2 regions of the Devosia sp. UYZn731 genome follow, and region 1 is predicted to be linked to the other one. Evidence: riboswitches for the same ligand, from Rfam matches in the RefSeq annotation. Region 1 holds a riboswitch; the other holds the start of a gene.
What was found. Region 1 has a riboswitch for cobalamin ahead of metE (5-methyltetrahydropteroyltriglutamate--homocysteine S-methyltransferase). Riboswitches for the same ligand answer to the same signal wherever they lie in the genome.

Region 1 (4,837 bases):
TTGGCAAGCAGCGCATTGTCCCTCACCGCCTTGAAAATGCCGTCCAGATCGTCCGCCACGGTGGTGAGGAAACACGAGCTCAACTGCGGCCGCAGCGTGCCCGAATTGAACAAAGTCGGCGTCGACGCCATGAAATCGAAGCTCGACAGCAGGTCATAAAACGCGATCGCCCGCGCCTCGCGATCGATTTCGCGCACCGCCAGCCCCATGGCCACGCGCATAAAAAACGCCTGCGGCAGCTCGAACACAGTGCGCTCGACATGCAGGAAATAGCGGTCGTACAGCGTCTGCAGCCCCAGATACTGGAACTGCATATCCCGCTCCGGCTTGATCGCCGCCGCGATGCGCTTGAGCTCGAACCGCGCCAGTTCCGGATCGATCAGCTCCGCCTTGATGCCAACTGCCAGATAGTCCGGAAAATACTCCGCATAGCGCGTCGCCATATCGGCCTGCGTCGCCAGTTCGGTGCGTCCGGAAACATAGCTCAGTGCCTCGCGGCGTAGCTTGTCCAGCAACAGCCTCGCCGATACCAGCGCATAATTCGGCTCGGTCTCCACCAGTGTCCGCGCCGCCAGAATCGGCGCGAGCGCCAGCTCGTCCAGCGAAATGCCATTGTAGAGATTGCGCCGGGCTTCCTCCAGAATGGTCTGCGCCGAAGTCCCCTCCAGCCCATCGCAGGCTTCGCCAACCACCGTCGCCAACCGCACTTCATCCAGCGGCACCAGAGTGCCATCCGCCAGCTTCATGCTTAGCGCCGAAGCCGAAGTTGTCACCGGCCTGCTGGCCGCGCGCGCTTTCGCATGCTCCTCGCGATAGAGCACATAGGCCCGCGCCACCTTCTGGTGCTCGCCGCGCATCAGCGCCAGTTCGACCTGGTCCTGCACATCCTCGATATGGAACACGCGGCCGTCCTTGGCGCGACGGCTCAGCGCGGCAAACACCTCCCCGCTCAGCCCCTCGACGATCTCATGCACGCGGCGGGATGCGGCCGCCTTGTTGCCCTCCACGGCCAAAAACGCCTTGGTCAGCGCCACCGCGATCTTGGACGGATCGAACGGCACCGTGCCGCCATTGCGCTTGATGATGGAATAGCCCGGCTCCGCCGCAGACCGATGGTCCGAAGCGTCATAGGCAAACTGCGCGACAGCGGTGTCAGCGCGCTCAACAATATCGAGTTCAGTCATGTGGACCCCAGAGACCCCGTAGGTGGAAGCGGGGGATGGGGACGCGCGCGAAGGGACCGTCGAGCGGCCACGGCTTCGCATGCGACCAACCGGACACCCCGCCGTGGACGAATTAACCTGTCGTGGCAGGTATCTGGCTGGCGTGCCGAAACACGCTTTCACAGTTGCGGGGGCAGCGCTGGACTGGAACCGAAGTTCGCACCAGCTTCCCTATTATCACCCGTCCTTGCGACCCGGATGACCACGACACACTATATCTTGTGTTCCTACCCGCGATTCGCGTCAATGACTTGTGACGGATTTTTGCCGGCGACCGACCGCCGCTGTGGACAGCGGGGATATAAAGAAATCCTTATATCTCAATTGACAGCCTTTCCGCCGCTAGTGCATGGTCGTCCAGCCCATGGTCCCCGCAAGGGGATAACAGGGAATCCGGTGCGGCTTTGCCCAGTCCGGAGCTGCCCCCGCAACTGTAGGCGGTGACGGGTGCTCATCAAGCCACTGGCGCAAGCTGGGAAGGCGAGCATCCGGCCACACCCGCGAGCCAGGAGACCTACCTTGGGATTGAACGCTCACAACACGCCAGTCGGGTGGACTGGTCGAGGACATGCCATGACGATCTCCCTGCTGCCGATAGCACCAAGGCCCCGGTTCCGAATGCGTCGCTCCTGACGCTCCGAACCTAGTTCCTCATTGTTTTTCGACGCCCAGACCGTGGCGGCCTATGGCCCGCCGGCGGGCGCGTAACCTTGCATCGGCACCACCATGACCAAATCCGCCAATCTCGGCTTTCCCCGCATCGGCCTGCACCGCGAACTCAAGAAGAGCCTCGAATCCTACTGGAAGGGCGAGACCCACGCCGACGCCCTCCACGCCACCGGCAAACAGCTCCGCGCCCGCCACTGGCAACTCCAGCGCGATGCCGGCATCGACATCATCCCCTCCAATGACTTCGCCTATTACGACCACATGCTCGATACCACCGCCATGCTCGGCGCCATTCCCCCGCGCTTTGCCGGCATCGCCGATCCGGACCAGCTCTATTTCGCCATGGCCCGCGGCACCGCCGCCGCGCCCGCCATGGAGATGACCAAATGGTTCGACACCAATTACCACTATATCGTCCCCGAGCTTCACACCGGCCAGCGCTTCCACCTCGCCAGCACCAAAGCCCTCGACCATTATCGCGAAGCCAAGGCTTTGGGCATCGACACCCGCCCCGTGCTGGTCGGCCCCGTCACCTGGCTCAGCCTCGCCAAGGCCAAGGATGGCAGCCTCGACCCGCTGTCGCTGCTCGATAGCGTATTGCCCCTCTATGCCGAACTGCTCGCCGCCCTCAAAGCCGAAGGCGCCACCTGGGTGCAGATCGACGAACCCATCCTGGTCCTCGACCTGTCCGACGCGCAAAAGCACGCCCTGCGCCAGGCCTATGCGACCCTGTCCGCCGCCGGTCCGCGCATCATGCTCGCCACCTATTTCGGAGCGCTGCTCGACAATGCAGAACTCGCCACGCAACTCCCGGTCTCGGGCCTCCACATCGATCTGGTCCGCGCGCCCGAACAATTGCCCCACCTCCTCAAGCTGCTCGACGCCGACAAAACCCTCTCCGTCGGCGTCATCGACGGCCGCAATATCTGGCGCGCCGATCTCGACCGGCAACTGGCCCTGATCACCACCGCCTGGGACGCCATCGGCCCTGACCGCCTGCAAATCGCCCCCTCCTGCTCGCTGCTCCACACCCCAGTCGATCTCGACGGCGAGACCGCGCTAGACGAGGAACTGCGATCCTGGCTGGCCTTCGCCAAACAAAAACTGGCCGAAGTCAGCGCCCTCACCCTGGCCATGCAGAAAGGCCGTGGCGCCGCCAAAGCCGCCTTCGATGCCAGCGCCGCCGCCATCGCCGCCCACAAGGCCTCGGCCCGCATCCACAAGCCGCAGGTCAAGGCTCGCGCCGCCGCCAAAATCGCCCTCGGCCGCGGCGGCGTCTTCTCCACCCGCCGTGCCTTACAGCGCCAACGCTACAAGTTGCCGCCCTTCCCCACCACCACCATCGGCTCCTTCCCGCAAACCGCCGAAGTGCGCGAACAGCGCGCCGCCTTCAAAAAGGGCCAGATCGACACCGCCACCTACGACGCCTTCCTGCAAGCCGAAACCGAACGCGCCGTGCGCATCCAGGAGCGCATCGGCCTCGATGTGCTCGTGCATGGCGAATTCGAGCGCAACGACATGGTGGAATACTTTGGCGAACAGCTCGACGGCTTTGCCTTCACCAAGAACGGTTGGGTCCAGTCCTATGGCTCGCGCTGCGTCAAGCCGCCGGTGATCTACGGCGACGTCAGCCGCCCTGCCCCGATGACAGTGCGCTGGTCGGCCTATGCCGCCTCGCTCACCGACCGTCCAATGAAGGGCATGCTGACCGGCCCGGTGACCATCCTGCAATGGAGCTTCGTGCGCGTCGACCAACCTCGCTCGGAAACCTGCCGCCAGATCGCGCTGGCCATCCGCGACGAGGTCATCGACCTCGAAACTGCCGGCATCGGCATCATCCAGATCGATGAGCCCGCCCTGCGCGAGGGCCTGCCGCTCCGCCACAGCGATTGGGACGTCTACCTCCGCTGGGCGGTTGACTGCTTCCGCGCCTCCGCTTCCGGGGTCTCCGACGCCACGCAGATCCACACCCATATGTGCTATGCCGAGTTCAACGACATCATGCCCGCCATCGCCGAGATGGACGCCGATGTCATCTCCATCGAAACCTCGCGCTCCGACATGGAACTGCTCGAAGCCTTCCGCGACTTCAAATATCCCAATGAGATCGGGCCCGGCGTCTGGGACATCCACTCGCCGCGCGTTCCCAGCCAGGCGGACATGGAAGCCCTGATGCGTAAGGCAGCGCAGGGCATTCCGGCGGATCAACTCTGGGTCAATCCCGATTGCGGCCTCAAAACCCGCGGCTGGCCCGAGGTCGAGGCTGCGCTGGAGAACCTTGTCGTGACCGCCAAAGCCCTGCGCCGTTAGTCGCTAGCGCCGCGCATAGTCTGTGACGATGGCATAGGCTTTGCGCGGCCCGCTCACATCGTGGGCAATGCGAAACCCAACGGGCAGATCGAACCGGTAGGTGGACGCATAGATATCGGGGGCACAATTGTGAAAGCCGCTGCCGATCCATGTGTCATCACTCAGGCCGAGATCGACATCCTGAAACAACCGCGGCGGCTTTTCGTCAAACAGCACGCGAAAGCCGCCGCCGCGCAGCTCATAGATATAGCGCCGCTCGAACGCATAATCCTTGCCATCCGCCAGGGTCAGCATCCCCGTCTCGGCATAGTTCAGGCAATTCTCGCCGACCCGACCAAACGTCGCCTGCCCGGTCATGATCGATCCGCCGGTCACCGACCGCCTGAACGACCAATCGCCGACCAGGCCCAGTAAATCGTCCGCCTGCACGGTCGCGATCAGTCGACGCCAACCATGACGTCGGAGGCTTTGACGATCGCGTAGGCGCTCTGCCCAACCTTCAGCCCCAGTTCGTCGACCGCCTCATTGGTGATCGATGCCGTGACGATCGAGCCGCCAACATCGATCCGCACATGGGCCGTGGTCGCGCCCTTGACGACTTCGGTGACGACGCCCTTGAGGCGGTTCCTGGCACT
Region 2 (4,837 bases), on a different contig from region 1:
GTTGTGCCAGTGCTGCACCAGCGCGATCAGGTCGCCCACCGTCCTCTCGTCGATCGCCGTAAACGGCTCATCCAGCAGGATCACCCGCGCATCCTGCAACAGCACCCGCGCAAACAGCGCCCGCTGCAATTGCCCGCCCGACAGCGTATCGATCGGCCTTTGCTCAAATCCCCGCAGCCCTACCGCCTGCAACGCCTCGTCCAGCGCCCCGCGATCTACGCCGCGAATGGCGCCGAACAGTCCCCGGCTCTTCCAAAACCCCAGCGATACCAGATCGCCCACCACCGCCGGAAACGTGCGGTCGATCTCGGCAATCTGCGGCAGATAGGCGATCTCGCGCACGGAAATTCCGGCATGCTCGATCCGCCCGCCCAGCGGCTTCAGCGCCCCGGTAATGCCCTTGAGCAAGGTGGATTTCCCCGATCCGTTCGGCCCCATGATCGCCGTCAGCGACCCCGTCTCGAACGCGCCATCGAGGTGATGCACCGCCGGATGACCGTCATAGCCCAGCGTCAGATCGTTCAGCCGAATGACCGCACTCATGCCAGCAGCGCCCAGATCGCCACCCAGATCAGCGCAACCGGCACCAACACCAAGCCGACCCGCGCCGTCGCACTCATCTGCGCCAGGCTAAAATTCCGCATGCGTCACCCACGTAATGTAATACAGTTACGTGTAACTTAGTAACGTCGCCAGAGTCAACCGCACCCTCGATCTGATCCCCTCCCCCTTGGGGCAGGGCCAGGTCGGGGGGAGCCATCCCCACGAGTGGAGCCTACTTTAACGGCCCCTTGAAAATAAAAAACGCCCCACCAAAAATCAGCGCAAACCCCACCGCATGGTTCCAGGTCAGCCGTTCGCCCAGGATGGTCACCGCGAAAATCACGAATACGCTCAGCGAAATCACCTCTTGGATGGTCTTGAGCTCCGCCCCGGTATAGGCGCCGTAGCCGATCCGGTTGGCCGGCACTGCCAGCCAATATTCGAATAGCGCAATGCCCCAACTGGTCATCACCGCCACCCACATCGCCATGGCTGGAAACTTCAAATGCCCATACCAGGCAAAGGTCATGAATACATTGCTCGCGATCAGCAGCCCGATCGGCGCGAGGGTGGCGAAGTTAAGGCCCATTTTGGCTCCAGCAGGGTAGGGGGATGACGCGACAACGCCAACGATCGGCAGGCTGTTCCAGCACCAGTTCTTTCGCCGCGATGAGTTGATCGGCGACGTTACTTTCAGCCCTCGTTCATATGCCGACTAGGCTATAATGAGACGACCCCGCCAAGGCAATTCTGTCCCAAAGGAAACCCCCTCATGCTCGCCCGCTTGTCCCTCGCCTTGCTCTGCGCCTGCCTTGTCGCCACCCCGGCTTTGGCCAAGGACAAAACCGCCTTTTCCTGCACCGGCGTTTTCGGCCCTGACAGTTCCGAGGCCCTGCTGAAGCAGACCTACGGTGCCGAAAACGTCGTCACCGGCCAGGTGCCCGGCGCCGAGGGGCAGGACATGCTCGCCACCACCGTATTCCCCAACGATCCGGACAAGACCCTGCAATTCGGCTGGATGAACGACGACACCCGCGAAGGCCTTGGCTTCGTGGACTTGCCACCCACGATGGACGGCCCCGGCGGCGTCCATGTCGGCATGACGGTCGCAGAAGTCCTCGCCCTCAATGGCAAGCCTTTCACCATTGGGGGCTTCTGGTGGGATTACGGCGGCTATGGCCAGATCGATCAAGGCACGCTCGCCAATGCCGACGATGCGAGCTGCTTCCTCTCGCTGCGCTTTACCCCGTCCGAAGAATATCCCCAGGATCTCAACGTGGATGCGGTCTCGGGCGAAGTCAGCATTCCGTCGGACGAACCCCTGCTCGAAAAGCTGGATGTGCGCGTCAGCGAAGTCACGGTCAGCTATGCCGGCCCCGCCGATTGAGCCGATCGGCAGCGGGGCGGATTGACCGCTCCGCCGCCGCGGCGTACACCAAACCTGTGTTGGTTCCCCGCGCCCGCTGCGGCAAGGGGATTCAAATTTTGAACCGTGACGATGGTTGGCCGAACCAGGCCAGGCGCTGTCGGGATCAAGATTAAAAGGGAATACGGTGCGGATTACCCATCAGGGGCCAAAACCGGAACTGCCCCCGCAACTGTAAGCGGTGCGCTCCTCTCATATGCCACTGGCGGCAAGCATCGGCCCGAAAAGTGCCACGCGGTTTTCGGACCGGCCGATGCTCAAAGTCACCGGGAAGGCGAGGGGAGCTGTATCCACCGCGAGTCAGGAGACCTGCCAACACATATCCGGGCGGAAAACGCCCACGCTTTCATATGCACACGGAGGGTGTTGCCTTGACCACTACTACCCAGACTGCCGGCATTGCCGGTCTGACCATCTCTCAACGGCTGATCGCCGGGGGCCTCGCCTTTCTCATTGGCATGACGCTGCTGTTCGGCGTCGGTTTCGCCAGTGACATGCGGCTGCACAATGGCGCGCATGATACCCGCCATTCCATGGGCTTCCCCTGCCACTAACCGTTTGCCGCCCAGCGGCTTGAGAGACACCAAATGAAACTCTTCCAGCGAATCTTTTTCGCTGCGGTCCTAGCCGGGCTCGCAGCAGGCCTCGTCATGTCCGCGCTCCAGCAATGGAAAGTCGCCCCCCTGATCCTGGCCGCCGAAGTCTACGAAAACGCCGAGCCCGCTTCTGCGCACGAGCACGCCGCCACCACCGACGCCGCAACAGCGCCCGTCGCCGCCGAAGCGCACGAGCACGACGAAAACGCCTGGGCGCCCCAGGATGGTTTCGAGCGCACTGCCTATACGGTCCTCGCCGATGTCCTTGGTTGCCTCGGCTTCGCCCTCGTTCTTGTTGCGGCCTCGGTCATCTTCAAGATCGAAATCACGCTCGCCAATGGCGTCGTCTGGGGCCTCTGCGGCTGGATCGCCTTCCATCTCGCCCCCGCTTTCGGCCTGCCGCCCGAACTGCCCGGCATGCCGGCGGCCGATCTGGTCGCCCGCCAAACCTGGTGGTGGGGCACTGTCATTGCCACCGCCGCGGCGTTCCTGCTGCTGGCCAAATGGCGCAATTCAGCCGCCATCGCCATCGCGGCTGCATTAATTCTCGTCCCCCACATCATCGGCGCACCCGCCCAGCCCGAGGAAGCCAGCAGTGTCCCCGCCCATCTGGCCACATCGTTTGCCGCCTCGGCGCTCACCGTCTCGGCCGTGTTCTGGCTGCTGGTCGGCCCCTTGATCGGCTTCTTCAATGAACTGCTGTCGCGGGCCGAAGCGCCCGCCGCCCGGAGTGTTCCCGCATGAGCAAGATCCCCACCACCGTCATCACCGGCTTTCTCGGTGCCGGGAAAACCACCCTCGTGCGCCACCTGCTGGCGCACGCCCCCAAGGGCAAGCGCATCGCCCTGATCATCAACGAGTTCGGCGATATCGGGGTCGACAAGGACATCCTCGCCGGCTGCGGCGACGATACCTGCCGCGAGGAGGATATGATCGAGCTGTCCAATGGCTGCATCTGCTGCACCGTGGCCGAGGATTTCATCCCCACCATGCAGGCTTTATTGGCCCGCCCCGACAAGTTCGACCACATCGTCATCGAAACCTCGGGCCTCGCTTTACCCCAGCCGCTGATCCGCGCCTTCAACTGGCCCGAGATCAAGGCGCAGGTAACCGTGGATGCCATCGTCACCGTCGCCGATGCGGCGGCGCTCGCCGAAGGCCGTTTCGCCTCCGACGAAGCCGCCATCGATGCCCTGCGCAAATCCGATGACATGCTCGATCACGAAACGCCCCTCGGCGAACTGTTCGAGGACCAGCTCTCGGCGGCCGACCTGGTCATCCTCAACAAGACCGACCTCGTCGATGCCGAAACCCTTGCCAAGGTCGAAGCTAGCCTCCGCGCCGAAATGCGTCCCGGCACCGGCCTGATCCACGCCCATAACGGCCATGTCGACATCGGCGCTCTCCTGGGCCTCGGGCTCGGCTCCGAGTCCGACATCGCCAACCGCCCCAGTCACCATGAGCTAGAGCATGGTGGCGAGGCCCATGAGCACGACGATTTCGACAGCTTCTCGCTCCGTTTCCCCTCGATCCTGGGCAAGGACGAACTCCTCGCCGCCATCGAAACCACCATCCGCTCCCACGACGTCCTGCGCCTCAAAGGCTTCGCCGCCATCCCCGGCGCCTCCGCCCGCCTCGCCATCCAGGCCGTCGGCCCCCGCCTCACCACCTATTTCGACCGCCCTTGGCGCAACGGCGAACTGCGCGAAACCGCCCTGGTCGTCATCGGCGAAAGCCCCCTCGACCACGCCGCCATCACCGCCAGCCTGCAAGCGGCCACCAAGGTCGCCGCCTGATTAGCTTGCGCGACAATGCCGAGACGAGCCGTCTCCCTCCCCCTCGTGGGGAGGGGACAGGGGTGGGGGGACCCGCCGACGCGATTTACGGCGGAGATTTCTAAATGCACCTCCTCTCCGCCCAGGCCGGCGCCATCCAGCAAGACGGCGAAGCCATCGATCTCGCTCAATCGCCCGGGGCGCTGATTTTTGCCTCCGCCGCCGATAGCGAACTGGCCATGCTCGCCGCCGCCGCCGACCGTGCTGGCGAAACCGAGTTGCGCCTCGCCAATACCCTGCGCCTCAGCCACAATCTCTCCGTCGATCTCTGGCTCGACCAGACTGTCGCCCACGCCCGCCTCGTCGTCCTCCGCCTCATCGGCGGCATCGCCTATTTCCAATACGGCGTCGACGAACTCACCGCCCTCTGCGCCAACGCCAGAATTCCCCTCGTCCTCCTCCCCGGCGACGCCAATCCCGACCCCATCCTGCAAGCT

Region 2: it holds a riboswitch for cobalamin, as region 1 does, so the genes downstream of both, ABIB57_RS22195 (CbtB domain-containing protein) here and metE (5-methyltetrahydropteroyltriglutamate--homocysteine S-methyltransferase) in region 1, are expected to answer to the same signal.

Annotation. Positions count from the first base shown of each region.
Region 1 is NZ_JBEPOL010000004.1:253,892-258,728, reverse strand. It holds gene ABIB57_RS11875 (ribonucleoside-diphosphate reductase subunit alpha) at 1-1,184, opposite strand, end outside; cobalamin riboswitch at 1,292-1,445, opposite strand; cobalamin riboswitch at 1,572-1,759, shown strand; gene metE (5-methyltetrahydropteroyltriglutamate--homocysteine S-methyltransferase) at 1,950-4,202, shown strand; gene ABIB57_RS11865 (DUF6314 family protein) at 4,206-4,631, opposite strand; gene ABIB57_RS11860 (TOBE domain-containing protein) at 4,640-4,837, opposite strand, start outside.
Region 2 is NZ_JBEPOL010000010.1:48,662-53,498, reverse strand. It holds gene aztA (zinc ABC transporter ATP-binding protein AztA) at 1-543, opposite strand, end outside; gene ABIB57_RS22205 (DMT family protein) at 776-1,132, opposite strand; gene ABIB57_RS22200 (hypothetical protein) at 1,316-1,930, shown strand; cobalamin riboswitch at 2,030-2,300, shown strand; gene ABIB57_RS22195 (CbtB domain-containing protein) at 2,341-2,523, shown strand; gene ABIB57_RS22190 (CbtA family protein) at 2,557-3,309, shown strand; gene cobW (cobalamin biosynthesis protein CobW) at 3,306-4,361, shown strand; gene cobN (cobaltochelatase subunit CobN) at 4,466-4,837, shown strand, end outside.